4 regions of the Polaromonas sp. SP1 genome follow, and region 2 is predicted to be linked to each of the others. Evidence: predicted binding sites of a transcription regulator. Region 2 holds the regulator's gene; each other region holds the start of a gene.

Region 1 (7,617 bases), 320 kb from region 2:
CCAATGAGTTGCCAGCGCTTGGACGGGACACCGTCTATCTGTAAAGATTCGGGAGGCTGAAATCCCGATAGGCGAATACTAGCACTGCAAAGAGCCTGTGAACAGCTCTTAGCCGCGCTGGAACTTGAACACAGCCCGGCTGGCGCGGGCATTGGGCCAGAAGCGCACTTCGCGGCCGTCCTGCAAGCCAAAGGAGTCCAGGATCTGCAACTGGTTCTGCAGCGCCAGCGCTTCAAAATCCTGCAGCGTGCCGACACGGATGTTGGGCGTGTCGTACCACTGGTAGGGCAGCACCTTGGTCACTGGCATGCGGCCGCGCGCAACGGCCAGGCGGTTGGGCCAGTGGCCGAAGTTGGGAAACACGACGATGCCGGCGCGGCCCACGCGCGCGGTTTCGCGCAGCATGGTTTCGGCGTTGTGCAGGTGCTGCAGGGTATCGATCTGCAGCACCACGTCAAACGAGCTGTCGCCGAAGAGCGCCAGGCCGGCTTCAAGGTTGAGCTGGATCACGTTGACGCCACGCGCCACACAGGCCTGCACGTTGGCGTCATTGATCTCGACGCCATAGCCCGAGCAACCGCGCTCGCGGATCAGGTAGTCCAGCAATTCGCCTGTGCCGCAGCCCAGATCCAGCACGCGTGAGCCATGCGGCACCAGCCGGGCGATGGAGAGCATGTCGGCCGAAGGCTGCACATTGAGTTCGACAGGCAGGTTCATACAGCCACCTTGCTCTGGAAATAGGAGCGCACCACACCGAGGTAGCGGTCGTCTTCCAGCAAAAATGCATCATGGCCGTGCGGCGCGTCGATCTCGGCGTAGCTCACGTCGCGCTGGTTGTCGAGCAGCGCCTTGACGATTTCGCGGCTGCGTGCGGGGGAAAAGCGCCAGTCGGTGGTGAAGCTCACGAGCAGGAACCTGGCCGTGACATGGGCCAATGCTTTGGTGAGGCTACCGCCGTACGTGCGGGCCGGGTCGAAGTAGTCGAGCGCACGGGTAATCAACAAATAGGTGTTGGCGTCAAAGTACTCGCTGAATTTGTCGCCCTGGTAGCGCAGGTAGCTTTCGATTTCGAACTCGATGTCCTGCGTCGTGTATTTGTAGGGCGCGTCGGCGTTCGCGGTTTCTGCCACGGCCTGGCGAAGCTGGCGCCCGAATTTTTCATTCATCACGTCATCGCTCAGGTAGGTGATGTGGCCGATCATGCGGGCGATGCGCAGGCCGCGTTTGGGCAGCACGCCGTGGCGGTAAAAGTGGCCGCCATGGAAGTCGGGGTCGGTCACGATGGCGCGGCGGGCGACTTCATTGAAGGCGATGTTTTCGGCGGTGAGGTTGGGCGCGCTGGCCACCACCACAGCGTGGCGAACGCGATCCGGGTATTGCAGCGTCCAGGCCAGCGCCTGCATGCCGCCCAGGCTGCCGCCCATCACGGCCGCCAGGGTCTGGATGCCCAGGCGGTCCAGCAGGCGGGCCTGGGCGCTGACCCAGTCTTGCACGGTGACGACAGGGAAATCGGCGCCGTAAAGCTGCTGCGTGTCAGGGTTGGGTTGCATGGGCCCGGTGGAGCCGAAACAGGAGCCCAGGTTGTTGACGCCGATCACAAAGAAGCGGTCGGTGTCGACCGGTTTGCCGGGGCCGATCATGGTGTCCCACCAGCCTTCGGATTTGTCGATAGGCTGGCCCTGCGCATCGAGGTACACGCCCGCCACATGGTGCGAGGCGTTAAGCGCGTGGCAGATCAGCACGGCATTGGATTTGTCGGCGTTGAGCTCGCCGTAGGTTTCGTAGCTCAGGTCGTAAGCGCGTATCGACGCGCCGCTCTGCAGGGGCAAGGCCTCTACAAAATGCATGCTGAGCGGGGTGGCAATAAGGGTCAAGAAATCACCTGCAGAAAACAAAAAACCCGGCATCGCTAAAGCGAGTCCGGGTCGTTTGGAGTTCGTCTTTAGCTGTACTTTTTAAGCGCCCGCAAGCTGAGCAAATCGGCGCTAAAAGAAGTATACCCCGGTGGATGTGGCCCCCACGGTCGTTCGCTTCGCGTAACTCCCTGCCCCCCGAGGGGGCCGCCCGCCTGCGGCCCGGCAAAGCCGGTTCCGCGGCTCATGCTGGGTTGAAGCCTCCTCAGTGATTGCGCCACTTCTATGCCAGTAGCAACGCTGCCAGCCCCAGTCCGGCAAAGATCATCGCCGAGACGATATGCACCGCCCTTAGCGGCACCAGGCGCGTCACGCGCTCGCCCAGCCAGACAGCCGGCGCGTTGGCCAGCATCATGCCCAGCGTGGTGCCGGCCACCACACCGACGATGGCGTCGTAGCGTGCGGCCAGCATCACGGTGGCGATCTGGGTTTTGTCGCCCATCTCGGCCAGGAAGAACACGATGACGGTGGTGAAGAACACGCCGTAGCGGGGCGGCTTTTCGTCCTCCTCCGCGTCGACTTTGTCGGGCACCAGCATCCAGGCGGCCATGGCCAGGAACGAGGCGCCCAGGATCCAGCGCAGGATTTGCGGGCTGATCATTGTCGTGACCCAGGCGCCGGCAGCGCCAGCCAGGGCGTGGTTGACCAACGTTGCGACCAGGATGCCGGCGACGATGGGCCAGGGCTTTTTAAAGCGGGCAGCGAGGATAAGTGCGAGGAGTTGCGTCTTGTCGCCCATTTCGGCGAGGGCGACGATGCCCGTGGAGACGAGGAAAGCTTCCATTCAAAAAGACTCCGGCCGAAAACCCATGACTGCACGGCATCCCCGGCCAAAAACGGAGGCTGTGCAGTCAAAGGTCTCGCGTGATCCGAAGACCGCTTGCGCCATGTTCCGTTGGAACAAGTCTGTTGACGCAAGCCCCTTTCAGGATTGAAAGGCTGGCTACTCCCCAATGACAGCCTGCATTATATCGTTAGCCCTCAAAGTACACCCTCAAGCCTTTTTTGCACGCTTGTGGCGCATTTCTTGCTTGCATTTGGTGCGATTCTCGGAATCGACCCGATAACGCACCAACACATCACATTTCATCTGAAGAGGGACCTATGGAAGCACTAAAACAGGGCTCGGACGCCTTGTTCATCCTGCTGGGCGGCATCATGGTGCTGGCCATGCACGCCGGTTTTGCCTTTCTGGAACTGGGCACAGTCCGCAAAAAGAACCAGGTCAATGCGCTGGTCAAGATCCTGGTGGACTTCTCGGTGTCCACTGTGGTGTATTTCATGGTGGGTTACGGCGTGGCCTATGGCACCCATTTCTTCGTCGGGGCCGAGCAGCTGGCCGCCAAAAACGGCTACGACCTGGTCAAGTTCTTCTTTTTGCTGACCTTTGCCGCGGCGATCCCGGCCATCATTTCAGGCGGCATTGCCGAGCGGGCGCGCTTTTACCCGCAGCTCATCGCCACCGCCGTCATCGTCGGCTTCGTCTATCCCTTCTTCGAGGGCATCGTCTGGAACCAGCACTTCGGCGTGCAGGCCTGGATCAAATCGCTGACGGGTGCGGAGTTCCATGACTTCGCGGGCTCCATCGTGGTCCATGCCGTGGGCGGCTGGCTGGCATTGCCGGCGGTGATCTTGCTGGGCGCGCGCAGCAACCGCTACCGCAAGGACGGCGCCGTGTCGGCGCATCCGCCGTCGAACATTCCCTTCCTGGCGCTGGGCGCCTGGATCCTCACCGTCGGCTGGTTCGGCTTTAACGTGATGAGCGCGCAGACCATCGACAAGATTTCCGGCCTGGTCGCCGTCAATTCACTGATGGCCATGGTGGGCGGCACGCTGGCGGCGCTGGCCTTTGGCAAGAACGACCCGGGCTTTGTGCACAACGGCCCGCTGGCCGGCCTGGTGGCGGTGTGCGCGGGCTCCGACCTGATGCACCCGCTGGGCGCGCTGGTGACGGGGGGCGTGGCCGGTGGTGTGTTCGTGGTGATGTTCACGCTGACGCAAAACAGATGGAAGATCGACGACGTGCTGGGCGTCTGGCCGCTGCACGGCCTGTGCGGCGCCTGGGGCGGCCTGGCGGCCGGCATCTTCGGCAGCCAGGCGTTGGGCGGCCTGGGCGGCGTGAGTTTTGGCGCGCAGCTGATCGGCAGCGCGATGGGCGTGGCGTGGGCCTTGCTGGCCGGCTTTGCCGTCTACGGCATCCTCAAGGCGACCATGGGGCTGCGACTCAGCCAGGAAGAAGAATTTGAAGGCGCCGACCTGTCGATCCACCGCATCGGCGCCACGCCGGACCGCGAAGTCAACTGGTAACAGCCCCGAAAAAAGCAGCGGCGCCCCTTGCGCCTGGCAACATCGCGTAACAAACCCCGGGATTGCGCCGGCATGTGAATCCTTCCCTTTCCCGTATCCGGAAAAGTGGGGATGATCTGAGCCGGTCCAACCACGGCAGCTTTTGCCATACGGGGGTGTTCATGCGCAAGGATGACATTTATCGGTTTGTGGTGTTACGTGATCCGGTCCCGGTTTCACCCGAAGCTCTCAAAGATCCCTTTGTCCCCGCGTACTCCAGGAAGTCCGTGGACACCACCGGCAGCCTGCGCCAGCAACTGGGCCCGGCCCTGGCCAAGGGCAACGTCGGGGCGGCAAACGTCGCCTGCCTGGTCCACCTCAAGCGCCGCGACGTGACCAGCCCGTGGGACCTGTTGCCCAACGACAACTACCGCCGCCTCTTCCAGGCGCTGCCAGCCGCCGTGCAATCGGGCGATGTCGACGCGGCGGAGCGGGCCATGATGCAGGCCTTCGACGTCAGCGATTTTTCCAACGTCCTCGCGCGTGAGCCCGAATTTGTGATGTCGCGCGATGTGCTGGCCGACTACTTTTGTGCGTCCGCGCTGCTGCATGTCCCGGACCTCGATGCCGGCGCGCACCTGATCTGCTGCTTCGAGACGCTCGAGCGCCTCGTTGCGATCGCCGACGAGGGCCAGCCGCCTTCGCCATTGCGGGGCGCCTGGCGCGTGCCGCTGTCCGCCGGCACCGTGACGATGCCGTTCAACGTGAAATGGAACTGGCCGAGCGGCCCCCGCGTGATACCCGGCGGCAAGGACGACCCCAACGAAGACTTGCGGCTGAAGGCGGCCCAACTCTATCGCCCGCGCAGCTTCATCGGCGACCTGATCGTGCTCAAGCAGCAGCTGAGAAGTTATGAGCTGGGCGAGATCGCGCATGTCTCGAACACGCTTGCGCACGAGACATTCACACGCACCCACCGCAACCTGGAGCGCGTCGAAACCCGGCTCCTGACAGAGGAGGAAAGCGAGAAAGAGGTCACGCTCGACATGCAAAGCACGACGCGCGACGAATTGAAGTCGGAGATCGACAAGAGCCTCACCGAGCAGACGGATCTTTCCGCGAACTTCGACGTCACGGCCACTTACCTCGGGCCCAGTGTGTCGGTGACCGCAAGCGTCGGCGGCTCGGCAAGCTACCGCAGGGCTTCGGAAGAGCGTACCGCCACCTCGGTGTCGCATGCGCGTGAAGTGGTCAACCGGGCCAGCGAGAAGATGCGGCAACGCACGCTCACCCAACGCGAAAAGGTCGAGACCAAAGAGACGGAGGAAACCGCCGGCCACACCATCAACAACACAACGGCCCAGCACAGCGTGGGAATTTACCGCTGGCTGGAGCGGCATTTCGACCTGCACCTGGTGAACTACGGCCGCAGGCTGATCTACGAATTTGTCGTGCCGGAGCCCGCGGCTTACTGGTCGCGGCTGATGGCGATACGCAGCCAGCGCAAAAACGGGCCGCCCCCGCTGCCGCCGCAAATTTATGTCAGCGAAGAGCACCAAATGGCGATAGGCCCGACCCACTTCAGCCTGCGCAGCCCGCAAGGTGTGGCGCTGGAGCGGCCGGTTTCCTGGCCGCAGATTGTCTATACCGCCGGGAAATGGGGAATCGCCCTTGAGGACCCGCCACCCCCGAGCACGCAGGCGCATTACGCCCTGACGATGCCCGGCGCCGAAGGCGCGGACCCGGCCACCGCCGGCGCCCGCTTCCAGAACGGATTTACGGTGTCGCCCCACGTCAAGGTGGCGCAGTCGCAGGCGTCGCTTGCCATTCCCGACGGATACCGCGCCTCCCGCGGCGAAATTGCCATGAAGGGCTGGCGCTACCTGCGCAAGGACGACCAGGGCAACTACATGTATGTCGACGGCGAGGCCAACATACTCATGCTGGGCCAGCGCTACCGCTTCACCACCAACAACGAATCCTCTCCGGCGCCCAGCGGCATCGCCGAGGGCGGAGTCGAAAAACCCCTGTCGGGCAACGGCGGCGTGATCCTGGACAACGACCGCTACATGGAGGGCCAGGTGCCGGTGATCCTCACCTCGAACCTGAACAGCCTGTCGTGTTCGATCAAGCTGGACTGCGAGCGGACCAAGGCATCTGAAGAGGCCTGGATCAAGAAGATGTTCCTGCTGTTCCAGGCGGCCTACCGCGACAAGCTCGCCGCCTATGAAGAAGACGCCCAGCGGGCCGAGATGACCAGCGAAAGCTGGGCCGACAACATGCCGTCGCAGGTCGCGCGCGAAATCGAGCGGGACGAGCTCAAGCGGGCAGTCATCTCGCAGTTGGGCGGGGACGAGATCCAGCCGGTGCTGGACACCCTGCTCAGCGAGCCCGCCGCGACCTGGCCGCAGGATCCCGCCGCTCCGGACGTCGACCTCGAACGCCTCGGTTCGTACGAGCGTTTCCTCGGCTTTTTCGAGAAGGCCTTCGACTGGGGGAATGTGGCCTACATCTTTTCACCTTACTTTTACGGCCGCAAGGCCAACTGGCCCGGGCTTGCGCTGGCTGATCATGCCGATGCGCAGTTCAAGAAATTCCTGTCGGCAGGCGCGGCGCGCATACAGGTGCCCGTGCGCCGCGGCTACGAGACACACGCGACCTATTTCTTCAACGGCCTTGGCATCGCGCCCTTCGACCAGCGCGTCCCCTGGCTGGCATCGATGCGGCCGATTGCAGAAGACCTGGCCGCCGATGCGCGCGAAGGTTTCGAGCTGGGCGAGGGCAAGGTGTCCGTGGCGAACAACGATCGCCGGGTGACCGGCGTCGCCACCCGGTTCAACGCCGGGACCGATGTCGACCGCGAGTTGAGGATCGCCGGGAAGCTCCACATCATCGGCGAGGTCATCTCGCCCTCCGAGGTCCTGCTGACCACCGCGTTCACCGGGCCGGTGCAGTCCCACGTGTTCTATGAGCTGGGCGGCATTGTCGTGGGGCCCGCCATACCGCTGGTGCTGCCCACCACGCTGGTGGCCATCGATATGCCCGGCCTCGACCTGCCGGAATTCCCGCCGCGCTATGCGGCTTAGCGCCGCGGGAGTGCATCCAGCATGAGCGGGAGCTCGCAGGCCACAGCCCTGTTTACCGTCATCGCCAACGCGCTGGCCCTGGAGTGGGCCGGGCCCGACGAGGCGGCCAAGCCGCTGCGCGAAGCGCTGGCCGGCATTCTTCTTGCCACGCTTGAGCGCGTCAACACGCTGAGCCGGGGCAGCGCGGCGAAGGCCTTTGCCAAACTGCTGGGTGAGCACCTCAAACAGGCGCCGCCCGAGATCAAAGTGCCCGGCGGCCTGACGCGCGAACAATGGGCCGGGCGGGGCCTTGCACAAACCCTGCTCGCCGGCCTTCCTGCGCAAGTGCAATC
Region 2 (7,617 bases):
CGGGTCGTACAGCGGCACGCCGTCTTTGCAGAGCTGGTCCCAGCCGCTGGCGGCAATCATGGCCGCGGCCAGCGTTTCTTTCAGTGGCGCATCGCCCTTGTCTTCACGCCAGCCGCGCTTGAAGAGCGGCTCGCCCGAGGTGTCGATGTAGATGGTGACGGTGTCGGTCGTCAGGTGCACATAGATGCGCACGTCGGGCCAGCGTGTGTCGACACTGGGCCGCACATCGTCGAACTTGGCGCGAAAGCGGTCGGCGATCGCATCCTTGATCTTCAGCGCGGCGAAGTTCAGGCTTTGCAGCGGGCTGTGCTGGGCCGTGATCTCCACCTTGAAAGTCTGTTTGGGCGTGAACCAGATTTCCCAGGCCACGTTGGCAGCGGCGTTGTAGAGGTCCTGCTCGCTGCGGTACTGGTTGTGCTGCAGCTCGATCAGCACGCGCTGCGCGAGGCGGCTGTGCAGGTTGAGCTGCAGCGCATCGCGCCACGAGGCCTGCAGCTGCACGCCGGCGCGCCAGGCTTTGCCCTGGATGCCGGTGACGCGTTGTACTTCGGTCGCGAGCAGGGTCTCAACGCCGGCGGCGCACGGTAAAAAGAGTTGGAGTTGATTCATGACTGGCTTTGAAAGGCGGGGCAGTGCGGCCTGACCGGGCGCCTAGAGAGATTTACGCAGGTTGGCGGGCGCGATGCGAAGCGCCTCACGATATTTAGCTACTGTGCGGCGCGCGCATTCAATGCCCTGCTCTTTCAGCATTTCGGAGATCTGGTTGTCGCTGAGCGGCTTCTTCAGGCTTTCAGACGAGACGAACTGCTTGATCAGTGCGCGCACCGCCGTGCTGGAGGCGTTGCCGCCGGTTTCGGTGCCGAGTGCGGAGCCGAAGAAGTATTTGAGCTCGAAGGTGCCGAAAGGCGTGCCCATGTACTTGGCGGTGGTCACGCGCGAGATGGTCGACTCATGCAGGCCCAGTTCGTCGGCGATTTCACGCAGCACCAGCGGGCGCATGGCAAGCTCGCCGTGCGTGAAGAAGTTTTTCTGCCGCTCGACAATCGCGCTGCTCACACGCAGGATGGTGTCAAAACGCTGCTGGATGTTCTTGATGAACCAGCGGGCTTCCTGCAGGCGCTGCTGCAGCGCCGCGCCGCCCTGGCCCTTGTGCTGCTTGAGGGCGTTGGCGTAAATATCGTGCACACGCAGGCGCGGCATCACATCGCCGTTGAGCGAGACCTTGAAGCCCCGGCCCGACTTGATGACGATGACGTCGGGCACGATCAGGTTGCGCTCCACATTCACGAAGCGGCGGCCGGGCTTGGGGTCGAGCCGGCCGATCACGGCAATGCCGCCCTTGATCGCAGCCTCGGTGAAGCCGCACAGGTGCGACAGGCGCTTCACGTCGCGTTTGGCCAGCAGCTCCATGGGCTGCTTGCACATGGCGATGGCGGCGCGGGTTTCTTCGCAGTCCTTGCAGTCGAGCAATTGCAGGCCCAGGCATTCGGCCAGGTTGCGCGCGCCGACGCCGGCGGGCTCCATGTGGTGCAGGAGCTTGAGCGCCATGGCAAAGCGCTGCTCGAGCTCTTCGCTTTGCTCCAGGTCGTTGCCGGCCAGGCCGGCGGCCAGCGATGCCAGGCTGTCTTCAAGGTAGCCGTCGTCGTTCAGCGATTCAATGAGGAAGTGCAGCGCGGCGCGGTCTTCTTCGGACAGGCGCAGGCCGAGCGACTGGCGGTGCAGGTGGTCTTGCAGCGACTCGTGGGCGCCCGTGAGGTCGGAGGCCTCGGCGTCGCTTTCCTCGTTGTTGTTCTTGCGCGCCGGCGCGTCGCTGCCCCACTCGCTGTCGTCAGGCGCGGTCTCTACCGTGCCGTCGCCTTCCCAGCTTTCCTCGAGCTTGGGCTCTGCACTGATTTCAGCATCATTTTGGCCTGCAGCCCCCGTGTCGTCTTGGCCTGCAGCTATCGAATTGGTAGCAGATTCAAACTCCCGACTGTCCTGGCTGACCGGCGTGTCGACATGCTCCAGCCCGAACTCCTCCCGCACCGCCGTCTCTTCCGCCACTTCCAGGAAAGGGTTCTCGTCAAGCATCTGCTCGACCTCCTGGCTCAGCTCAAGCGTCGACAACTGCAACAGCCGGATCGACTGCTGCAGCTGGGGCGTCAGCGCAAGATGCTGCGAGACGCGAAGCGAGAGGCCTTGTTTCACGGGACTTTCAAATACACGGAAGGTTGAGGTGACATGTCTTCAGCCAGCAGGCGCCGCGGAACTGGCTCCGCCAGGCCGCAGGCACCGTCCCCGGAGGGGGAGAGGGAGCTACACGAAGTGAGCGACAACAGGGGGGAACCATGTTCACATCTTGAAGTGTTCGCCAAGATAGACACGGCGCACATCGGCGTTGTTCACGATCTCGGACGGTGTGCCTTGCGCCAGCACATGGCCGTCGCTGATGATGTAGGCGTGGTCGCAAATGCCCAGCGTCTCGCGCACGTTGTGGTCGGTGATCAGCACGCCGATGCCGCGCGACTTGAGGAAACCGATGATGCGCTGGATCTCGATGACGGCGATCGGGTCAATACCGGCAAAGGGCTCGTCGAGCAAAATAAAACGCGGCTGGGTCGCCAGCGCGCGTGCGATCTCGACGCGGCGGCGCTCGCCGCCCGACAGCGCCGGCGCGGGTGAGTTGCGCAGGTGGTCCACGCGCAAGTCCTGCAGCAGCGCGTCCAGGCGCGACTCGATGTCGGCGCGGCCCAGCGGCTTGCCGTTGGCGCCCAGCTGCAGCTCCAGCACGGCGCGCACGTTTTCTTCGACCGTGAGCTTGCGGAAAATCGAGGCCTCTTGCGGCAGGTAGCTCAGGCCCAGGCGGGCGCGCAGGTGAATCGGCATGTGCTCGACCGATTGGCCGTCGATGGAGATTTCGCCCGCATCGGCGCGCACCAGGCCCACGATCATGTAGAAAGAAGTCGTCTTGCCCGCACCGTTGGGCCCGAGCAGGCCGACCACTTCGCCTTTTTGCACGGCCAGCGACACGTCTTGCACCACCTTGCGGCTGCCGTACGATTTTTGCAGCCCTTGCGCCACGAGGCGGCTGGGGGTGGGGGCGGAAGCGCCGTGAGCGCGGGGGGCCGCCGAAATATCAGTCACCACATCCATCTGTGCAGGTCTTTCTAGTTCTTTTCGCTGCCCAGCGTGGTGCTGGGGCGCAGGGTGACGGCCGGGCCGGATGGCTTTGCAGCGGCCGGCGCCGACGCGGCGGCGCGGGGCGACAGCATGGCGCGAATCCGTCCGCTCGGGTTGGCGGCGGTTTTGTTTTGCGTGCCGCCCTCCACCGTGAAGACGTCGGTGTTGTTGTCGTAAACGATCACGGCGCCTGTGGTTTCGTCGACCAGGGTGGCGCCGTTGTAGCGGCGCACCACGGCACGCTTGATGAATTTGACGAGGTCGGCCTTGCTGTCGTATTCGATCCGCTCGGCCTCGCCCTCGATGTACTCGTCCACGCCGTCGCGCTTTTTACGGTAGAAGGCCAGCTTGCCCGGCGCCGCGATGGACACGGCCTGCTGGTAGCCCTCGGGGTCCTGGCTCACGTCGACCCGCTCGCCGCGCACGATGGTCGTGCCCTTGGTGATCACCACATTGCCGGTGAAAACGCTGGTTTGCTTCAGGTCGTCATACCGCAGGGCATCCGCCTCGGCATTCATGGGCTTGTCGCGGTCGGCTTTTTCAGCCCAGGCCGGAAACGCCGCCCCCAGCGCCAGAACGGCCGGCAGGATGAGGGAAAAAAGGGGATATTTCATAAGGCACGAATCTTGCTGCGTGGGTGTCCGGCCATTGTAGCCATGCAAGCTGTGGGAATGGCTTGCACAGTGAATTATTAGGGGCATAAAAATGGCCCCCACGCTCCCCCACTTCGTGTGGGTCGCTGCCCCCCGAGGGGGCAGCCCGCCCTACGGCCCGGCGAAGCCGGTTCCGGGGCTCATGCTGGCTTGAAGAATTCTTTGGGCAATACCGGTGGGGGTATTTCACCAGTGGGCAGCCGCGGAACCGGCTTTGCCGGGCCGCGGGCGCCGTCCCCTGCAGGGGAAAAGGGCTACACGCAGTGAGCCCGATAGGGGTGTGCCCGACTCACCGCCCCCTTGAGGGGGGAACGGGCTACACGCAGTGAGCCTGGACGGGGGTGTTACTTTTTACCGCGGGACTGCGCGATCAGCGAGTCCGTGATCTGCAGCGCGCGGGGCATGTTCTGGGCCAGCGTGCCGGAGGTGTAATAGCGACCGGCAATGCCCAGGGCCGGCACGCCGTCGACCTTGTACTGATCCTGCAGCTGCGTGGCCTTGCGGGCCTTGGTGGTGACCGTAAAAGAGTTGTACATCTCGACAAACTTGGCCTTGTCCAGGCCCTGCTTTTCGGCCCAGGCCGCCACCATGTCGGCGGTGTTGAGCGGCTGCTTGTCCTGGTGGATGGCGTTGAACACCTTTTTATGCAGCTCTTCAACCTTGCCCATGGCTTCCAGCACGTAATACAGGCGCTGCTGCGGCTCGAAGTCGGGACGGAAGGACACCGGGACGCGCCGGACATACACGTCCTTGGGCACCTGTTTGATCCAGGCCTCGAGCAGGGGCTCAAAGGCGTAGCAGTGCGGGCAGCTGTACCAGAAGAATTCCACCACTTCCACCTGGCCCGCGGGGGCTTCGGTCGGGGCCGGCTTGTCCAGCGCCAGGTAGTCGGAACCTTCCTTGAAGGCCCTGGCCTGGGCTTGCGCCATGCCGGGCAGGGCGGCTGCGCCCAGGGTGGCGGCGGCTGCCGCAGCAGCTGAAAGCGAAAACTCACGACGTTGCATCAAATTCTTCTCCTGGAATGGCAAAAAAAGGTTGTGGCCGGCTGCGGGATTGCGCCCTGGACGGCCAGGTGACAAGGGTTTGTATGCCTGCCCCGCGAAAAGTTCAGCGCTGCACCCGCACCAGCGCGGTTTCAATCGAATTGTTGTCCAGCCGCTCCTTGACTTTGTCGGCGTCTTCTTTCTTGTCGAAAGGCCCCAGGCGCACGCGGTACACGGTGCGGCCCGCCTGCTCGCGCTCAGTGACCTTGGCCTGCATGCCCAGCAGCGACAGCCTGGCGCGCTGCTGCTCGGCGTCTTCGGGCGTGCGGAAAGCGCCGGCCTGGATGAAATAGCTGAAAGGGTCGACGCCGGGGCCGGACGACAGGCCTTCGACCTTGGCCTTGGCCAGGTCGCCCAGCGGGTCGGCCGCAGGCTTGGTGGCTTTGGCGGCAGCCGAGGCGGCTGCCTTCGGCACGGCGGCGACGGCCGGGTCGGGCACCGGCGCGCCGGGTGTTTCAGCGGCGGGCGCAGGCGGCGGCTTGGGCTGGTTCTTGCCGGCCAGCGGCGCGTTCGGGTTCCAGTCCTTGTTTTTCTTGGCCTCGACGGCGTCGCTGTCGGGGTTGCGCGCCTGGCTCTTGTTCATGAAGGGAACCGGCACCTTGGTGATGTAGACCGCCACGGCCAGCGCGGCCCCCAGGCCGATCAGGGCGCCAATAATCAAACCCAGCAGGGTTCCGCCTCGTTGTGTATTCATACCTTGCCCACGTTCATTGCCTTGTCCTGAAAATCGCATGCTTTTCACCGGTGTTACATCTTGCGCGGAGCGCTCACGCCCAGCACCGCCAGGCCATTGTGCAGCACCTGTGCGGTCGCAGCGACCAGCGCCAGTCGCGCCAGTTTGACGGCTTCGTCATCCACCAGGATGCGCTCGGCATCGTAATAGCTGTGATAGCTCGCCGCCAGCTCACGCAGGTAAAAAGCCACGTCGTGTGGTGCAAATCCGTCAGCCGCGTTGGTCAGCATGTCGGGGTACTTGGCCAGCAGCAGCATCAGCGCCTGGGCCTGCGGGCTGTCCAGCGCCGACAGGTCGACCGACTTCAGGCTGGCCTCATCGCCGCCCTGGCCGGCCCAGGTGGTGAGGATGGAGCAGATGCGCGCGTGCGCGTACTGCACGTAGTACACCGGGTTTTCGTTGTTCTTGGCCAGCGCCAGGTCGATGTCGAAGATGTATTCGGTGTCGGGCTTGCGGCTGAGCAAAAAGAAGCGCACGGCGTCGGCGCTGGTCCATTCGATCAGGTCGCGCAGGGTGACGTAGCTGCCGGCGCGCTTGGAGATCTTGACCTCTTCGCCGTTGCGCACCACACGCACCATGGTGTGCAGCACGTAGTCGGGGTAGCCTTGGGGAATGCCTTCGCCGGCGGCCTGCAGCCCGGCGCGCACGCGGGCGATGGTGCCGTGGTGGTCCATGCCCTGGATGTTGATGGCCTTGCCGAAGCCGCGCTCCCATTTGGCCAGGTGGTAGGCCACGTCAGGCACAAAGTAGGTGTACGTGCCGTCGCTCTTTTTCATCACGCGGTCTTTGTCGTCGCCGTAGTCGGTTGACTTCAGCCACAGCGCGCCATCCTGCTCGTAGGTCTTGCCGGCGTCTTTCAATCTGGCCACAGTGGCGTCGACACGGCCCGAGCTGTACAGGCTGGACTCGAGGTAGTAGTTGTCGAACTTGACGGAGAAGGCCTTGAGGTCCAGGTCCTGCTCGTGGCGCAGGTAGGCGACGGCGAACTGGCGGATCGAGTCGATGTCTTCCACGTCGCCCGAGGCGGTGTATTCGCGGTCGTCCGACTTGACGGTCTTTTTGGCCAGGAAGTCGGCCGCGATGTCGGCGATGTAGTCGCCGTTGTAGGCCGATTCGGGCCAGCCGGCGTCGCCGGGCTTGATGCCTTTGGCGCGCGCCTGCGTGCTGGTAGCCAGCGTCTGGATCTGCACGCCGGCGTCGTTGTAATAGAACTCGCGCCAGACTTTTGCGCCCTGCGTGGCAAACAGGTTGCAGATCGCGTCGCCCAGCGCGGCCTGGCGGCCGTGGCCCACATGCAGCGGGCCCGTCGGGTTGGCCGAGACGAACTCCACGATCATCTTGCGCGCCGGATCGGCCGGCTGCACGCCGAACTGCGCGCCGGCGGCCAGCACCTCGCGCACGGTTTCCTGCTTGGCAGCGGGTTTGAGGCGGATGTTGATGAAACCGGGGCCGGCGATCTCGATGGCGGCAACCCAGCGTTCAAAAGCGGGCTTTTTGAGCAGGTTTTCGCGCAGGCTTTCGGCCACCTGGCGCGGGTTGAGCTTGAGCGGCTTGGCCAGCTGCATGGCGGCCGTACAGGCGAAATCGCCATGGGCCGCCACTTTGGGGGATTCGAACGCGGCTTTGTCGCCTGCGCCGGGGGAAAGTTCTTCCAGGCCCGCAGCCAGGGCCGCGAGCAGGTCTTTTTTGATGGAGAGCATCGATCGATTTTACGTTTAAGCCACGCTTGAGGCCTCCACCGCGTGCTTTCGGCGGGTGCCAGGTCGTCGAATTTGCCCCGCGCGGCGTTATGTGTTGGAATTCACCCGCACCTACCGATTCATTACATATTTGAAAAAAGGAGCCATTTCATGAAAAAACTGTTGTCCCTGATCGCCGTGACCTTTGCGATGACCATGGGCCTGCCGGCCGTGGCCCAGGCCGCGGACGCGCAAGCCGATTGCGCCGCCAAGTCCGCCGAGAAAAAGCTCTCCGGCGCCGCCAAAGCCAGTTTTGAGAAGAAATGCGTTCGTGACGCGACCCCGGCACC
Region 3 (7,617 bases), 750 kb from region 2:
GCCGTGGAGAGATCGCGTGACACCACAACGAGCTGGCCGTCGCGCGAAGAGTCTTTGTAAGTGGCAAGTTTCATCGGTATCCTGAAGGGTGCTGTCGTGTGGCTGGCGTCGCTGGAAGACGTAAAGGACCGATTGTGCCGTGGCCGCTGAAGGCCGGCCTCGCGTTACGATCCATGCACTCCCAACGCCCCAGCTCCCCGGTTCACCCGAAATTTTAGTCAAGCATGAAAACCAGCCCCGGCGCCACCGCATCCGCTCGCAGCAGCCTGGCGCCGCAACGCGCGGGAATCCAGTCGGTCGAGGTCGGTTTTGCGCTGCTGGAGGTGTTGTCTGCCTCGCCCGGCCCGCTGATGCTGCGCGACCTGGCGGCCGCCGCCGGCATGAGCGCGGCCAAGGCCCACCGCTACCTCGTGAGCTTCCAGCGCCTGGCGCTGGTGACGCAGGACAGCGCCACCACCCGTTATGACCTCGGCCCGGCGGCGCTCAAGCTGGGGCTGGCCTCGCTGTCCCGCCTGGACAGCGTCAAGCTGGCCCGCCAGCTCATGCCCGCGCTGATGGCGCAAACCGGCCAGACCCTGGCGCTGGCCGTCTGGGGCAACCAGGGGCCCACGCTGGTGCATTGGGAGGAGTCGCCGCAGGCCGTGACAGTCAACCTGCGGCTGGGCGATGTCATGCCGCTGCTGTCGTCGGCCACGGGCCTGTGTTTTACGGCGTTTTCATTTCCCCGCCTGGCGGCCGGCGCGCGGCCGCAAAGCCGGCTGGCGCTGCTGGTGAAAGACGAGCTGGCCCGCAACCAGAAGCTGGCGCGCAAGGACGTCCCCGCCAGCATGGCCGAAGTGATGGCCCTGCTCGACGAGGTGCGCCTGCGCGGCATGGCGCGCGCCGTCAACACCCTGCTTCCCGGCGTGGCCGGCTTTTGCGCGCCTGTGTTTGATGCCGACGGCCATCTGGTGCTGGGCATGGTCGCGCTGGGCTCGCTGGCCACCTTCGATCCGGAGTGGGATGGCAAGGTCGCGCAGCCCCTGGCGGCGGCCGCACGGCAACTTTCCCGCGACCTGGGGTTCAAAGAAGGATGACAAGCTTGACGGCCGCGCAAGCCGGCATCGCGCGCGGCCAGGGCGACGCGACGCCCTGGCGCGCATTGGCCATGCTGGCGGTGGCGGTGCTGGCCATCCATGCGCTGGTGCTGATGTCGTCGCCAGCGCGCTTCGGCCCGGAGCTCGATCCGGCCTCGCAGCGCGTGCAGCCCCTGGTCACCCGCAGCATCACAACGCCCCCGGCGGTGCAAGCCGCCGCAGCGCCGGCGCCCCCGCCGCCCAGGCCCCGCCCGAAAATTATTAAGCCAAAATCGCCTCCAGCCCAATCCACGCCTACACCTGTCGCTATTAATAATGTAGCAACACCCGTCGTTGAAACACCCGCCGCCAGCGAGCCCTCGGCCCCCGAGGCTGTCGCCGCCCTGGCCCCCGCATCCGCTGCAAGCGCACCCGTCACGCCTGTTGCGCCCGCCGGCCCTGCGCAAACGCCCGTCACGGCCATGGCCCTGCCCGAGAACGTGAAGCTGGAATACAAGATGACCGGAAGCGCCAAGGGCTTGAACTACCACGCCAATGGCGAGCTGAACTGGCGGCGCGTGGGCAATCTTTACGATGCGGGCATGCGGGTCAGCGCGCTGTTCCTCGGCTCACGCAGCATGGGCAGCACCGGCGTGGTGGGCCCTGAAGGGCTGGCGCCCATCCGCTTTTCCGACAAATCCAGAAGCGAAGTGGCCGCGCATTTTGACCCCGACAAGGGCCAGGTCAGCTTCAGCGCCAACACACCCAGCGTGCCGTGGATCAAGGGCGCCCAGGACCGGGTCAGCGTTTTTATCCAGCTGGGCGGCATGCTGGCCGGAAACCCGGCATTGTTCCCTGTGGGCACCACCCTCTCGATGTACACCGTGGGGCCGCGCGATGCAGACACCTGGACTTTTTTGGTGGAGGCCGAAGAAAACCTCACGCTGCCCTTCGGTGAGATGGCCACACTGAAACTCACACGCCAGCCGCGGCGCGAGTTCGACCAGAAGGTCGAGATCTGGTACGCACCGTCGCTGGGCTACCTGCCGGTGCGCAACAAAATCACCCAGTCCAACGGGGACTTTATCGACCAGCAGCTCAGTGGCCTCAGCAAAGAGTAGAAACTGGGGGCGGCGTTGCCATGCCGCACGCTGAAGCGGGGTATCTGTGTGGTTTTGCACGGCGTAGCGGGTCTTTACCGAACGATTGCATGCCGGAAGTTCTTTCCCTTGAACTTGGCACTATCGTTGCTATCTGAAGGTAAAGGAACCCACCATGCACATGCTCTACGACTCAGACTCTTTTGCCGTGCTTCAGATCCACGCCAACGCGCCTGAAGAAAGCACGCCCGCGCCGGCCGTGCCGCAACTGGCCCGCCATGGTTTTGAAATCGTGGACAAACGCTCCGGTAAAGAGGTCTACCTGGACGGCTCATGGGCCGAGATGTTCCAGCAGCGCCTGAGCGCCTGGGCACAAAACACACCGACGCAGGAAGAAATCGAAGATACGCTGGAAGGCTATAGCGGGCTGGCCAACACCCCTATGTCATTACATTGAGCCCCCACGCTCCCCCACTGCGTGTGGGTCGCTGCCCCCCGAGGGGGCCGCTCCGCCTGCGGTCTGGCAAAGCCAGTCCCGCGGCTCCTGCTTGGTTGAAGAGCGCTCCGTAATCGCTCTGACTTACCCTCCCCTCGCTCCATCTCCCACTCCGCTCGCCCTGAGGTATTGAAGGGCCGGTGCGCTTGTCAATCAGCCTGCGGGCTTTCAGCCGCGTTGGATTGATAAAACCAGCGGTACATCGGCTCAGCCAGCACCAGAACAGCCGCCAGCCTGGTGACATGAAACGCCGTCACCACGGGCACACCCAGCTGCAATACCTTGGCCGTGATGGCCATTTCGGCGATGCCGCCGGGTGATGTGCCTAGCAGCAAAGTCGCCCAGTGCAGGCTGGTGAAGTGTGCAAGCAACCAGGCGAAGGCAGCGCACAACACGATCATGGCCACGGTGGCCAGCGCGACGGAGCCCAGCCAGCGCGGCGCCATGTGCACAAAGCCGCTGGTAAAACGCACACCCAGGCTGATGCCGATGACGAGTTGCGCAGCGTTCGTCATCCATTGGGGCAGGGCAGACAGTGTCACGCCGCTCGCCGTCAGCAGCAGCGACACCACCAGCGCACCGATAAACCACGGGTTGGTGCGGTCCAGTTTCACCATGACCCAGCAGCCAATGCCGGTGAGCAGCGCCAGCAGGGCCAGGCCGGGCAGCGCCACTGCGCGTGCACCGGGCAAGGCGGCGTCCAGCCCGTGCAGCCCCGCCCACTGAAAGCCGAAAGGAATGACCAGCGTGACCAGCAACACGCGCAGGCTGTGCGCCGACGCCACCAGATCGGTTTGCGCGCCGTGGCGCTCGGCCATCAGCGTCATTTCAGAAGCGGCCCCGATGGGCGCGGCGAAATAAGTCGTGATGCGCGACAGGCCCTGGACCTGGAACGGCCCGGGCCCATGGTGCAAGCGGTAAAGCCACGCACCGAACGCAAGGCCCAGCGCCAGCGCCCACACGATATTGAGCGCAATCGCCCACCACAAGCCCGCCAGCAGTGCCACCACCTGCGGCGTGAAGTACAAGCCCAGCGCGCAGCCGATGATCCATTGCCCGCTGTTGCGCAGCGGCGTCCAGCTGGCGGTGGGGCCGCCCAGCATGGAGACCACGGCTGTCGCCAGCAGCGGGCCGATCATCCAGGGCAAGGGCGTGCGCAGTGCGATGCACAGCGCCGCCGCAGCCCATGCCAGCAACAAGGTCAGGGCGATGCGCACGGGCAGCAGCTGGACGGCGCGGTGGAACAGGGAGGGCATGGGAACGTCGGGATGCGCAGCAAAACCGCTGGAAGCAGTAGTATCCACGGATGGCTTATTTCCCCACCCCTCGTGCTTTGGCATGGCTTGTCTGCAGCGCCGCGATGGCCTTGGCGGGCGGCTGCGCGGGCCGGCCCGAAGCGCCCATCCTGCAGGCGCCCGGCAGTGATGCGGCGCAGGCATCGGCCAGGCTGGAGGCGGTGCTTCCCGCCGACGTCCTCATCCTGGGGGAGCAGCATGACGCAGCCGAGCACCAGCACATCGAGCAGCAGGTAGTGACCCTTCTGGCGGCCCGCGGCACGCTGGCCGCGGTGGCGCTTGAGATGGCCGACACCGGCGTCAGCACCTCAGCCCTCAAGCCCAGCGCGACCGAGCAGCAGGTGCGCAACGCGCTCAACTGGAACGACAAGGGCTGGCCCTGGGCCGCTTATGGCCCTGCGGTGATGACGGCGGTGCGCGCCGGGGTGCCGGTGCTGGGCGCCAACCTGCCGCGTGCGCAAATGCCGGCCAGCATGGCGGACAGCCGGCTCGACGCCCGGCTGCCCGGTCCGGCCCTGAAAGCGCAGCAGCAACTCATACGCATCGGCCACTGCAACCTGCTGCCCGAAAGCCAGATCACGCCGATGACGCGCATCCAGATCGCCAAGGACATCACCATGGCCAACACACTGGGCCAGGCGGCGCTGCCGGGCAAGACGGTGTTGCTGCTGGCCGGCAGCGGCCATGCGGACCGGCTGCTGGGCGTGCCGCAGCACCTGTCCTCAGACCTGAAGACAAAAGCCATTCGGCTGCGCGCGGGAACGGTTAACAACGAAAAGGCTGAGGCCTTCGATGCGGTGTGGGTAACACCCGCGTTGCCCGAGAAGGACTACTGCGAAGGCCTGGACAAGAAACTGGCGAAATAGGCCCCCACGCTCCCCCACTGCGTGTGGGTCGCTGCCCCCCCCCGAGGGGGCCGCCCGCCTGCGGCCCGGCAAAGCCGGTTCCGCGGCTCAGGCTGGATGAAGAGCCACCTCCCTCATGTGTGTATTCAAGCGCTTCTAGCTGCATCAGGCGTTGTTACGGATCGCGTCGGCCACCACGTTGATGATGCGATCGATGTGCTCTTTTTCGATGATGTAGGGCGGGCAGATCACGACGTTGTCGGCCGCCGGGCGCACCAGCACACCGTTGTGGAAGCACTCCATGAAGATGTCATAGGCGCGCTTGCCCGGTGCGCCGGCCAGCGGCGCCAGTTCCACCGCGCCCGCCAGCCCCAGCGTACGGATGCCGATCACATTGGGCAGGCCCTTGAAGGCGCCGTGCATCGCATCGCCCAGCACCTTGCCCATCTGGCCGGCGCGCTCGTAGAGCTTTTCTTCCTTCAGCAAACTGAGCGTTGCGATCGCCGCCGCGCACGCCACGGGGTGGCCCGAGTAGGTGTAGCCGTGGAAGAACTCGATGGCGTGCTCGGGCGCCGCGCTGTTGGCATTCATCATGCCGTCGTAGATGCGGTCCGAGCAGATCACGCCGCCCAGCGGAATCACGCCGTTGGTCACGCACTTGGCGAAGTTCAGCATGTCGGGCACCACGCCGTAGTAGTCGGCGCCGAAACCCGTGCCAAGGCGCCCGAAGCCGGTGATGACCTCGTCAAAAATCAGCAGGATGCCGTGCTTGTCGCAGATCTCGCGCAGCCGCTTGAGGTAGCCCTTGGGCGGCAGGTACCAGCCGGCGCTGCCGGAAACAGGCTCGACGATGATGGCCGCCACGTTACTGGGGTCATGCAGCGGCAGGATGCGGTTTTCGAGTTCCAGCAGCAGGTCTTCCTGCCACACGGGCTCGGTACCGTTGATGTAGGCGTGGTTCACCGGGTCGTGGATGAAACGCATGTGGTCCACGCGCGGCAGCAGCGCAGCGCCGTACACCTTGCGGTTGGCCGGAATGCCGCCCACGCTCATGCCGCCAAAGCCGACGCCGTGGTAACCCTTTTCACGGCCGATGAAGATGTTGCGGTGGCCCTCGCCGCGCGCGCGGTGGTAGGCCAGCGCCACCTTCAGCGAGGTGTCCGCGGCCTCAGACCCTGAATTGCAGAACAGCACCTTGTTGAGGTCGCCAGGCGCCATGCCCGCGATGACTTCAGCCGCCTTGAAGGCCTGGTCGTTGCTGGCCTGGAAGGCGGTCGCGTAGTCCAGCGTGTCGAGCTGCTTCTTGATGGCTTCGTTGATGGGCTTGCGGTTGTGGCCGGCGCCCACGCACCACAGGCTGGAGATGCCGTCGATCACCTGCCGGCCGTCGTGCGTCGTGAAGTGCATGCCGTCGGCGGCGACGAACACGCGCGGGTCTTTCTTGAAGCTGCGGTTGGGGGTGAAAGGGAGCCAGTGGTGCTCCATGTTGAAGTTCTGGTAGGCCATGGCGTGTCTCCTGCGTCTGAAATAGGGGGTGTTCCGGCATTCTGGCACTTCCGGGCAGGCGCCGCCCTCTCCTGCGACAATTCATCCCCTATGAATCACGCTTATATCCTGACCCTGTCGTGCCCGGACCGCATGGGCATTGTTCATGCCGTCTCCGGTTTCCTGCTGCAAAACGGCGGCAACATTGAAGAAGCCGCGCAGTACAACGACCACGACACGGGCCTGTTTTTCATGCGGGTGCAGTTCGCCTGCGACAAGCTGACGCATGAAGAACTCTCCAGCCAGCTGAAGTCGTTTGCAGAGCCTTTCGGCATGAGCTGGAAGCTGCATGCCACCACCCAGCCCATGCGCACGGTCATCATGGTCAGCAAGGAAGGCCATTGCCTGAACGACCTGCTGTTTCGCTGCAAGTCGGGCTTGCTGCCGGTGGAGGTGCGCGCCATCGTCTCCAACCACCGTGAGTTCTACCAGCTGGCCGCCAGCTACAACATCCCGTTTCACCACATCCCCGTCACGGCCGCCACCAAGGCGCAGGCCGAGGCGAAGCAGCTGGAGATCATCGAATCCGAAGGCGCCGAGCTGGTGGTGCTGGCGCGCTACATGCAGGTGCTCTCCAACGACCTGTGCAAAAAACTCGCCGGCCGCGCCATCAACATCCACCACTCATTTTTGCCCAGCTTCAAGGGCGCCAAGCCTTACTACCAGGCGCATGACCGCGGCGTGAAACTGATAGGCGCGACGGCCCATTACGTGACCGCCGACCTGGACGAAGGCCCCATCATTGAACAAGACGTGGCGCGCGCCGACCACAGCAAGACGGTGGAAGACCTGACCGCCATGGGCCGCGACACCGAAAGCCAGGTGCTGGCGCGTGCGGTGAAGTGGCACAGCGAACACCGCGTGCTTTTGAACGGCCACAAGACCGTCATCTTCAAATAAGCAGCATGGCCACGCCGGCTCGAATCCCGCCGATTCAATGTCTTCTGACCTTCGAAGCGTTGGCGCGCCTGCGCAGCGTGACGCAGGCGGCCGAAGAACTCTGCGTCACGCCCAGCGCGGTCAGCCACCGCGTCAAGCAGCTTGAGCAAATCATCGGCACCAAACTTTTTGGCCGCGCCGATTTTTCGCTGACCACCGAGGGCAGCGAATACCTGGCCCATGTGCGCGAAGGCCTGGCCACCTTGCAGAAGTTTCCGGGCGCAGCCGGGCAAAGCACCACACCCGGCAAGCGCAAGCTGCGCCTGGCCGTCACGCCCACCTTTGCGCGCTCCATCCTCATCCCACGGTTGCGCCAGTTCACCGACGCCTACCCCGAGATCG
Region 4 (7,617 bases), 1.8 Mb from region 2:
CCGGTCGACGTGCTGTGCCTGCAAGAGCTCAAGATGACGGATGACAAGTTTCCGCTGGAGGCGCTCAAGGCCGTCGGGTACGAAGCCGCCGCTTTCGGACAGAAAACCTACAACGGCGTGGCCATCCTGTCGCGCACGCCGCTGCGCGAGGTGGTGAAAAACATCGTGGGTTTTGAAGACGAGCATTCACGTGTCATCGCCGCCACCGTAGACAGCCCCACAGGGCCCATCCGCGTGCTGAACGGCTACTTCGTCAACGGCCAGGAGCCCGGCAGTGAAAAGTTCGCCTACAAGATGCGCTGGCTGGACGGCCTGCAGGCCTATGTGCGCGCCGAGATGGCGGCCCACCCGCAGCTGGTGCTGCTGGGCGACTTCAACATCACGCCGGAAGACCAGGATTCGTACGACCCGGAAGGCCTGCGCGACACCATCCACCACACCAAAGAAGAGCGCGAGCATTTCCGCCAGCTGGTGGCGCTGGGCCTGACCGACAGCTTTCGCATGTTCGAGCAGCTGCCCAAAAGCTATTCATGGTGGGACTACCGCATGCTGGGCTACCAGAAGAACCGCGGCCTGCGCATCGACCACATCCTGGTCAGCGACGCGCTCAAGCCGCAGGTCAAAGGCTGCACCATTGACCGCGTGCCGCGCAAATGGGAAAAGCCCAGCGACCATGCGCCGGTGACAGTGACTATTGGCTAACCCCCGTCAGAAATAGACCCACCCCCGTCCAGGCTCACTGCGTGTAGCCCGTTCCCCCCTTCCAGGGGGCGAGGCCAGCGGTCTGGCAAAGCCAGTCCCGCGGCCTCTGCTGGTGAAAAACCCCGTTGGATACGCACTGAACTCTTCAACCCAGCATGAGCCCCGGAACCGGCTTCGCCGGGCCGTAGGGCGGGCGGCCCCCTCGGGGGGCAGCGACCCACACGCAGTGGGGGAGCGTGGGGGCCACATTTACTCGAGGTTGAGCTCCTGGATCTTGCGCGTGATGGTGTTGCGGCCTATGCCCAGCTTCTGGGCCGCCTCGATGCGGCGCCCGCGGGTGTTGGCCAGTGCGGTCTGGATCAGTTTGGACTCAAACCGCCGCGTGAGCACATCCCACACATCGCTGCGCCCGGTGGCCAGCAGGGCCAGGGCTTCGGCTTCGAGGCCGCTTTCCCAGCCCTGGTCCAGGCCGGCCGCGGCGGGTGCGGCAAAGTCGGGTGCGTGCAGGGGCGGCGCCTTGTCGGCGCTGCCCGTTACGTCGCTGCGCACAGCGTCGGTTTTTTCCACCGATGCCAGTGGTTTTCCCGGCTCGGGGATCATGCCCAGCACTTCGGGTGGCAGGTCTTTGGGCTCGATCACCTGGGCCGGCGCCATCACGGTCAGCCAGTGGCAGATGTTTTCGAGCTGGCGCACATTGCCGGGAAAGCCGAAGTTGCTCAACTGCTGCAGGGCCGTGTCGGAAATGCGTTTGGGCTCCACGCCCAGCTGCTTGGCGCTTTGCTGCAGGAAGTGGCGTGTCAGCATGAAGACGTCTTCGCGCCGCTCGCGCAGCGCGGGCAGGCGCAGGCGGATCACGTTGAGGCGGTGGAACAAATCCTCACGGAAACCGCCTTCCTTGACGCGCTGCTCGAGGTCCTGGTGGGTGGCGGCGATGACGCGCACATTGGCCTTGACGGCGTTGTGCCCGCCCACGCGGTAGAAGTGGCCGTCGCTCAGCACACGCAGCAGGCGCGTCTGCAAATCAAACGGCATGTCGCCGATTTCATCGAGAAACAGCGTGCCGCCCTCGGCCTGCTCAAAGCGGCCGCGCCGCATGGTCTGGGCGCCGGTGAAGGCGCCGCGCTCATGGCCGAAGAGTTCGCTTTCGAGCAAATCCTTCGGGATGGCGGCGGTGTTGATCGCGACAAACGGCCCGTTGGCGCGCGGCGAGTGTTTGTGCAGCGCGCGCGCCACCAGCTCCTTGCCGGAGCCGGACTCGCCGGTGATCATCACCGTCACCATGCTCTGGCTCAAGCGCCCGATGGCGCGAAAGACGTCCTGCATGGCGGGCGCCTGGCCGAGCATCTCGGGCGCGGCGGCCATGCGTTCTTCGGCCACTTCCTCGCGCTGGCTTTCTTCGACCGCGCGGCGGATCAGCTCCACCGCCTTGGGCAAATCAAAAGGCTTGGGCAGGTATTCGAACGCGCCGCCCTGGAAGGCCGAGACCGCGCTGTCCAGGTCCGAGAAGGCCGTCATGATGATGACGGGCAAGCCGGGGAGCTTTTCCTTGACCTTCTCCAGCAAGTCAAGGCCCGAGCCGCCGGGCATGCGGATATCGCTCACCAGGATTTGCGGGCCGTCGTCCTCCGTCGCGCTTTCGAGTGCGGCCAGGACTTCACGGGGGTTGGTAAAACTGCGCGTAGGAAGGTCCTCGCGGAGCAGGGCCTTTTCCAGAACAAACCGGATGGACTGGTCATCATCAACGATCCAGATCGGTTTCATGTATGCAGTCCCTTTTTCGTGCTTTTCAAATGCCGGCCCTTTTGGAGCCCCGCGCATCGATCGCGTTATGTATCAGTCATGGATAAAGACACACTTCAAGGCAGCGGTATGAGCAGCTTGAAATCTGTACGGCCCGGCACACTGTCGCACTCGATCAAACCGTGGTGTTGCTGGACAAAGGTTTGCGCCAATGTCAGCCCCAGCCCCGAACCGCCCTCACGCCCTGAGACCAGGGGATAGAAGATTCGGTCTTTGATGGAGTCCGGCACACCCGGTCCATTGTCGATAACATGCAATTCCAGTGCCAAGCGATAGCGCTGCTTGCCGAAAGTTACCTGCCTGGCGATTCTTGTCCTGAAAGTGATCTGTGCATCGCCCGCCGCAATACGCTCTGCCAGCGCCTGGGCAGCGTTGTGGGCGATGTTCAGCACCGCCTGTATCAGCTGCTCGCGGTCGCCGCGAAAGTCGGGAATAGAGATGTCGTAATCCCGTGTGACCTTCAGGCCTCTGGGGAATTCCGCCAGGATGAGCGAGCGCACGCGCTCGCACACTTCGTGGATATTCACGTCGCCCACCAGGTGCGGCCGGCGGTGCGGCGCCAGCAGGCGGTCCACAAGCGTCTGCAGGCGGTCGGCTTCGTGGATGATGACCTGGGTGTACTCGGTCAGGTCCTTGCCGATCTCCATCTGCAGCAACTGCGCCGCGCCGCGAATGCCGCCCAGCGGGTTTTTGATCTCGTGGGCCAAATTGCGGATCAGCTCCTTGTTGGCCTGCGCCTGGTCGATCAGGCGCTCTTCGCGCTCCTGCTTGGCCTGCTGCTCCAAAGGCAGCAGTTCCACGATCGCCTCGCCCGGCGTGTCGGTTTGCGCCACCACCACATGCACGGGCAGCGGCTCGTGGTTCAGGCGCCTGAGCCAGGCGTCGTAGCGAAGCGCCGCGAATTCATTGCTGCCCGCGCCTTCGAGGGCGTTTTGCAGGATCAGCGGTTCGGTGAAACAGTCGGGGAGCTGCGAGCCTTCAATGGTTCGCCGGGAGGTTCCCAGGGCGTCTTCCAGGGCTGCGTTGGCAAAAACCACCGTGCCGTTGGTGCGGACAACCGCGACCAGCGTGGCCAGCAGGTCGAAGGCCTGGAAGCGGGGGAGTCCGGAAACCGGGGCGGATGAAAGTGGGGTGCGGATGGAGGGCTTCAAGCCGCCCATTTTCACCCAGAAGCCTGCCCCGCGCGATTAATTGAGGGCGGGAGCGCCCGATGGGAGCCGGGAAATCTCGCGCTTGAGACCGGCAATGTCGCTCTGGTTGCGGGCGATGCTGTCCTTGAGCTCCGCCACGCGGTCCAGGTAACGCTGGTAGTTGCGGCCTTCAATGCCCTGCTTTTCAGGCTCGCCGTTGTTGTACTCTTTTTGCTGCTCGGCCAGTTTGGCTTCGGCCTTCTTCAGCTCGGCTTCCAGGATGGCGCGCGAGTCGCTGTCGCGGGCGCGCTGCTCGGGGCCGGAAGCGGCCGCCACACGGACCGCAGGGGCGGAGCCGGAGCCGGAAGAGGCGTTGGAGTTGGACTTGGCAACCGGCGTGCTCTGCACCACGGTGACATTGCCGCCCGACACCAGCTTGCAGTTACGGGTTTGCGCTTCTTTGGTGTTGTTGATGTATTCGGGCGCGGAACCCCCTGCACCTGTGCAGCGGTAAACCTGCTGCGCCCAGGCGGTGTTACCCGCGCCGGCCAGCAGCAACGAAAAGGCAGAAAGCAAAAACGTGTGTTTCATAGGGAACTCCCAGTGCCGTTGAGGGCTAGGACGGTCTATCAGTATGCGGTAAACCCGCCAAAACACAAAGCCAGCAAGCCTACAACGCACTGGGGCAATAAAAAAGGACGGCCTTGGCCGTCCCTTTTTGACCACACACACGCCCGAAACCGGGGCGTATGTGATTGAGCGCTTACTTAAGCGTAAGCTTTTTGCCGCCTTACAGCGAGTAGTACATGTCGAATTCGATGGGGTGGGTCGCCTGGCGCAGGCGGGTCACTTCACCCATCTTCAGTTCAATGTAGGCGTCGATCATGCTGTCGGTGAACACACCGCCCTTGGTCAGGAAGCTGCGGCCCACGTCGAGCGCGTCCAGCGCCTGGTCCAGGCTGTGGCAAACGGTTGGCACTTTTGCATCTTCCTCGGGCGGCAGATGGTACAGATCCTTGGTGGCGGCTTCGCCGGGATGGATCTTGTTTTCCACGCCGTCCAGGCCGGCCATCATCAGGGCCGAGAAGCCCAGGTACGGGTTCATCAGTGGATCAGGGAAACGCGCTTCGATACGGCGGCCCTTCGGGTTGGCGACGTAAGGGATGCGGATCGATGCCGAGCGGTTTTTGGCCGAGTAAGCCAGCTTGACCGGTGCCTCATAACCAGGAACCAGGCGCTTGTAGCTGTTGGTGCCGGGGTTGGTGATGGCGTTCAGGGCGCGGGCATGCTTGATGATGCCGCCGATGTAGTACAGGGCGAAATCAGACAGGCCGGCATAGCCGTCGCCGGCGAACAGGTTCTTGCCGTCTTTCCAGATGGACTGGTGAACGTGCATGCCGGAGCCGTTGTCGCCCACGATGGGCTTGGGCATGAAAGTGGCGGTCTTGCCGTAGGCGTTGGCCACGTTCTGCACCACGTACTTCAGGACTTGCGTCCAGTCGGCGCGCTGAACCAGCGTGCTGAAACGGGTGCCGATTTCATTCTGGCCGGGGCCGGCCACTTCGTGGTGGAACACTTCGACGGGGATGCCCAGCGATTCGAGGATCAGGGCCATCTCGGCGCGCATGTCTTGCGTGCTGTCGACCGGGGGAACCGGGAAGTAGCCGCCCTTGACGGTCGGGCGGTGGCCACGGTTGCCGCCTTCGAGCTTGGCGCCCGAATTCCAGGGGGCTTCGTATTCTTCGATCTTGAAGAAGGTGCCCGACATGTCGGTGTTCCAGCGCACGTCGTCAAAAATGAAGAATTCCGGCTCAGGGCCGAAGTAAGCGGTGTCGCCCAGGCCGGAGGCCTTCAGGTAGGCTTCTGCGCGCTGTGCGATGGAGCGCGGATCGCGGTCGTAAGCCTTGCCGTCGGCAGGCTCGAGCACGTCGCAGCTCATGAACAGCGTGGTTTCTTCAAAGAAGGGGTCGATGTTGGCCGTCTTGGGGTCAGGCATCAGTTGCATGTCGGAGGCTTCAATGCCCTTCCAGCCGGCAATGGAAGAACCGTCAAACGCGTGGCCCGACGTGAATTTATCTTCGTCAAAGTGGGACACGGGCACGGTGACGTGCTGCTCTTTGCCCCGGGTGTCGGTGAAACGGAAGTCAACGAACTTGACTTCGTTTTCCTTGACCATTTTCATGACGTCTGCGACGGTCTTTGCCATCAAAATCTCCTGTTGCTGGATGGGTGGTTGAAAATTCTCTTCGGGCTTGTTGAATGCACTTTTTGTGCCAAAGCCATTGGCTGCCCAGATTGACGCCAAGCCTCGGATTGTGCCGTTATCTGGCTTCAGTTCCCGCCTTGGGCGGGCTGAAAACGCAAAAAACACTCCGCGGTAACGAATGCACCATTAAAGTGCATCACCATAAAAGCGCCAATTTGGTGCAAAAAGTCAGCGCACCAATTCGGGGCCAAATTTCAGGTCGAATTGATGCAGCCCGGCCAGCATGGCTGGATAGGCCAGGTTGACCGCTTCCGGCGCGCCTTTGACGCCCAGTTCAATATGGCGGCCGTATTCGGGGTGGTCCACGCTGGGCAGGCTGAACACTTTCACGCCGGCATGCGCCGCTTCAATATCGAGCATCAGCGGCGTAAGCATGGCTTCCATGGACCCAAAAATGATCACCGACTTTTCGGTGTAAGGCGACTTTTGGTGCAGGTGGGCGTACTGCTGGTCCAGCACCCATTCGATCATCGGCCAAGCCATCACCGGGAAGCCCGGAACGAAGTGAACCGCGCCCTGCCCCGCCCGGCAGGTAAAACCGGGGATCTTGTTGTACGGGTTCGGAATGATCTCGGCGCCTTCCGGGAACACGCCCATGTTCAGGCGGTGGATGTTGTCGTCGCGGTCGGGCTCATAAGGGGTGCCCTGCTCTTTGGCCACGTCGGCCATGCGCTCCAGGATCAGGGTTTTGGCCGTGGGATGCAACGCCAGGCCAACCCCCAAAGCCTTGGCCGCGCATTGCCGGGTGTGGTCGTCCGGCGTGGCGCCGATGCCGCCGCAGGAAAACACCACGTCGCCGCTGCCACGCGCCGCCGCAAAGGCGCGCGCCAAAGTGGCCGTGATGCGTGCCGGGTCGTCGCCCACGTAATCGGCGTAGGCCAGCTGCAGGCCGCGCGCGCCCAGCAGTTCAATGGTTTTGGGCAGGTGTTTGTCGGCGCGTTTGCCCGAGAGGATTTCGTCGCCGACGATGATGAGGCCGAAGTGAGAGGTCATGTTGGGTGAGTTCAGGGCAGAGGTATGTCAGGCTTGCCGCCCAACGTGCCGAAGCTGGGGGCGGGCCCGGGCAGGGCTTCGGGCGCCAGCTCGGTTGCTATTGATTTGATAGCGTCCTGTGCAAGCGGATCGGGGGTCAGGGCATTGTTTTTCTTGCGAAGCTGCTCCAGCGCGGCCAGCGTGTAGTGGGCAAACCAGAGCGAGGAAAAGGCAAACACCAGCGTGTAGATCCAGATCGCCACCGGCACCAGGATGGGCGCCATGGCCACAAACATCGCGCCCGAGGCCCAGATCAGGCTGGGCGCGGCGCCCAGGTAGCCGCTGATGACGCCGATGGCCAGCAGCGGCGCGCGGTGCTCTTTGAAAATCTGGCGCCGCTCTTCGCTGCTGGCGTGGTCGACCAGCGCATCGTAGGACATGACGCGGTACGTGAGCCAGCCCCAGATCAGCGGCGGCAGCACCAGGATCAGCGGCGGGATCAGCCACAGCGGAATCGACACGGTGAGCGCCACCGCGGCCAGCGAGGTTGAGCCCAGCGACCAGAACAGGCTGGCGACCATCGAGCCGCCCTGCTTGCGTTCAAGCTGCGGAAAGCGCCGCTCGGCCACCAGCGCCACCATGGCCGGCGTCATGAGGATGGCCACAAAAAGCAGCGCGGTGATCACGATGACCGGAATCGCCATGAAGAGCAGCAGCGCCGGCGCCAGCACCATGCGCAGCCCGCCC

The links. The regulator sigma-54, encoded in region 2, starts transcription at its own class of promoters, with help from an activator protein. The targets are predictions, from matches to a motif close to TGGCANGNAANCTGCTTT.
Region 1: a site for sigma-54 is predicted at 2,930-2,947, ahead of DT070_RS06915 (ammonium transporter). Genes of this name have one in related genera too.
Region 3: a site for sigma-54 is predicted at 2,292-2,309, ahead of DT070_RS04780 (DUF3567 domain-containing protein). Genes of this name have one in related genera too.
Region 4: a site for sigma-54 is predicted at 5,891-5,908, ahead of glnA (type I glutamate--ammonia ligase). Genes of this name have one in related genera too.

Annotation. Positions count from the first base shown of each region.
Region 1 covers NZ_CP031013.1:1,429,888-1,437,504, reverse strand. The annotation lists gene metW (methionine biosynthesis protein MetW) at 109-717, opposite strand; gene DT070_RS06925 (homoserine O-acetyltransferase) at 714-1,874, opposite strand; gene DT070_RS06920 (TMEM165/GDT1 family protein) at 2,137-2,697, opposite strand; yybP-ykoY riboswitch at 2,704-2,877, opposite strand; gene DT070_RS06915 (ammonium transporter) at 3,018-4,220, shown strand; gene DT070_RS06910 (hypothetical protein) at 4,487-7,285, shown strand; gene DT070_RS06905 (hypothetical protein) at 7,307-7,617, shown strand, end outside.
Region 2 covers NZ_CP031013.1:1,747,454-1,755,070, reverse strand. The annotation lists gene DT070_RS08380 (class I SAM-dependent RNA methyltransferase) at 1-609, opposite strand, end outside; gene DT070_RS08375 (RNA polymerase factor sigma-54) at 652-2,187, opposite strand; gene lptB (LPS export ABC transporter ATP-binding protein) at 2,332-3,132, opposite strand; gene lptA (lipopolysaccharide transport periplasmic protein LptA) at 3,147-3,773, opposite strand; gene DT070_RS08360 (thiol:disulfide interchange protein DsbA/DsbL) at 4,157-4,816, opposite strand; gene DT070_RS08355 (SPOR domain-containing protein) at 4,920-5,549, opposite strand; gene argS (arginine--tRNA ligase) at 5,603-7,288, opposite strand; gene DT070_RS08345 (hypothetical protein) at 7,439-7,617, shown strand, end outside.
Region 3 covers NZ_CP031013.1:1,000,665-1,008,281, forward strand. The annotation lists gene DT070_RS04765 (fumarylacetoacetate hydrolase family protein) at 1-74, opposite strand, end outside; gene DT070_RS04770 (IclR family transcriptional regulator) at 225-1,076, shown strand; gene DT070_RS04775 (DUF3108 domain-containing protein) at 1,073-2,176, shown strand; gene DT070_RS04780 (DUF3567 domain-containing protein) at 2,331-2,612, shown strand; gene DT070_RS04785 (AbrB family transcriptional regulator) at 2,801-3,907, opposite strand; gene DT070_RS04790 (ChaN family lipoprotein) at 4,012-4,812, shown strand; gene DT070_RS04795 (aminotransferase class III-fold pyridoxal phosphate-dependent enzyme) at 4,957-6,297, opposite strand; gene purU (formyltetrahydrofolate deformylase) at 6,388-7,236, shown strand; gene DT070_RS04805 (LysR substrate-binding domain-containing protein) at 7,242-7,617, shown strand, end outside.
Region 4 covers NZ_CP031013.1:4,457,698-4,465,314, forward strand. The annotation lists gene xth (exodeoxyribonuclease III) at 1-702, shown strand, start outside; gene ntrC (nitrogen regulation protein NR(I)) at 952-2,463, opposite strand; gene glnL (nitrogen regulation protein NR(II)) at 2,559-3,662, opposite strand; gene DT070_RS20950 (hypothetical protein) at 3,690-4,223, opposite strand; gene glnA (type I glutamate--ammonia ligase) at 4,423-5,838, opposite strand; gene DT070_RS20960 (molybdopterin-binding protein) at 6,067-6,891, opposite strand; gene DT070_RS20965 (EI24 domain-containing protein) at 6,903-7,617, opposite strand, start outside.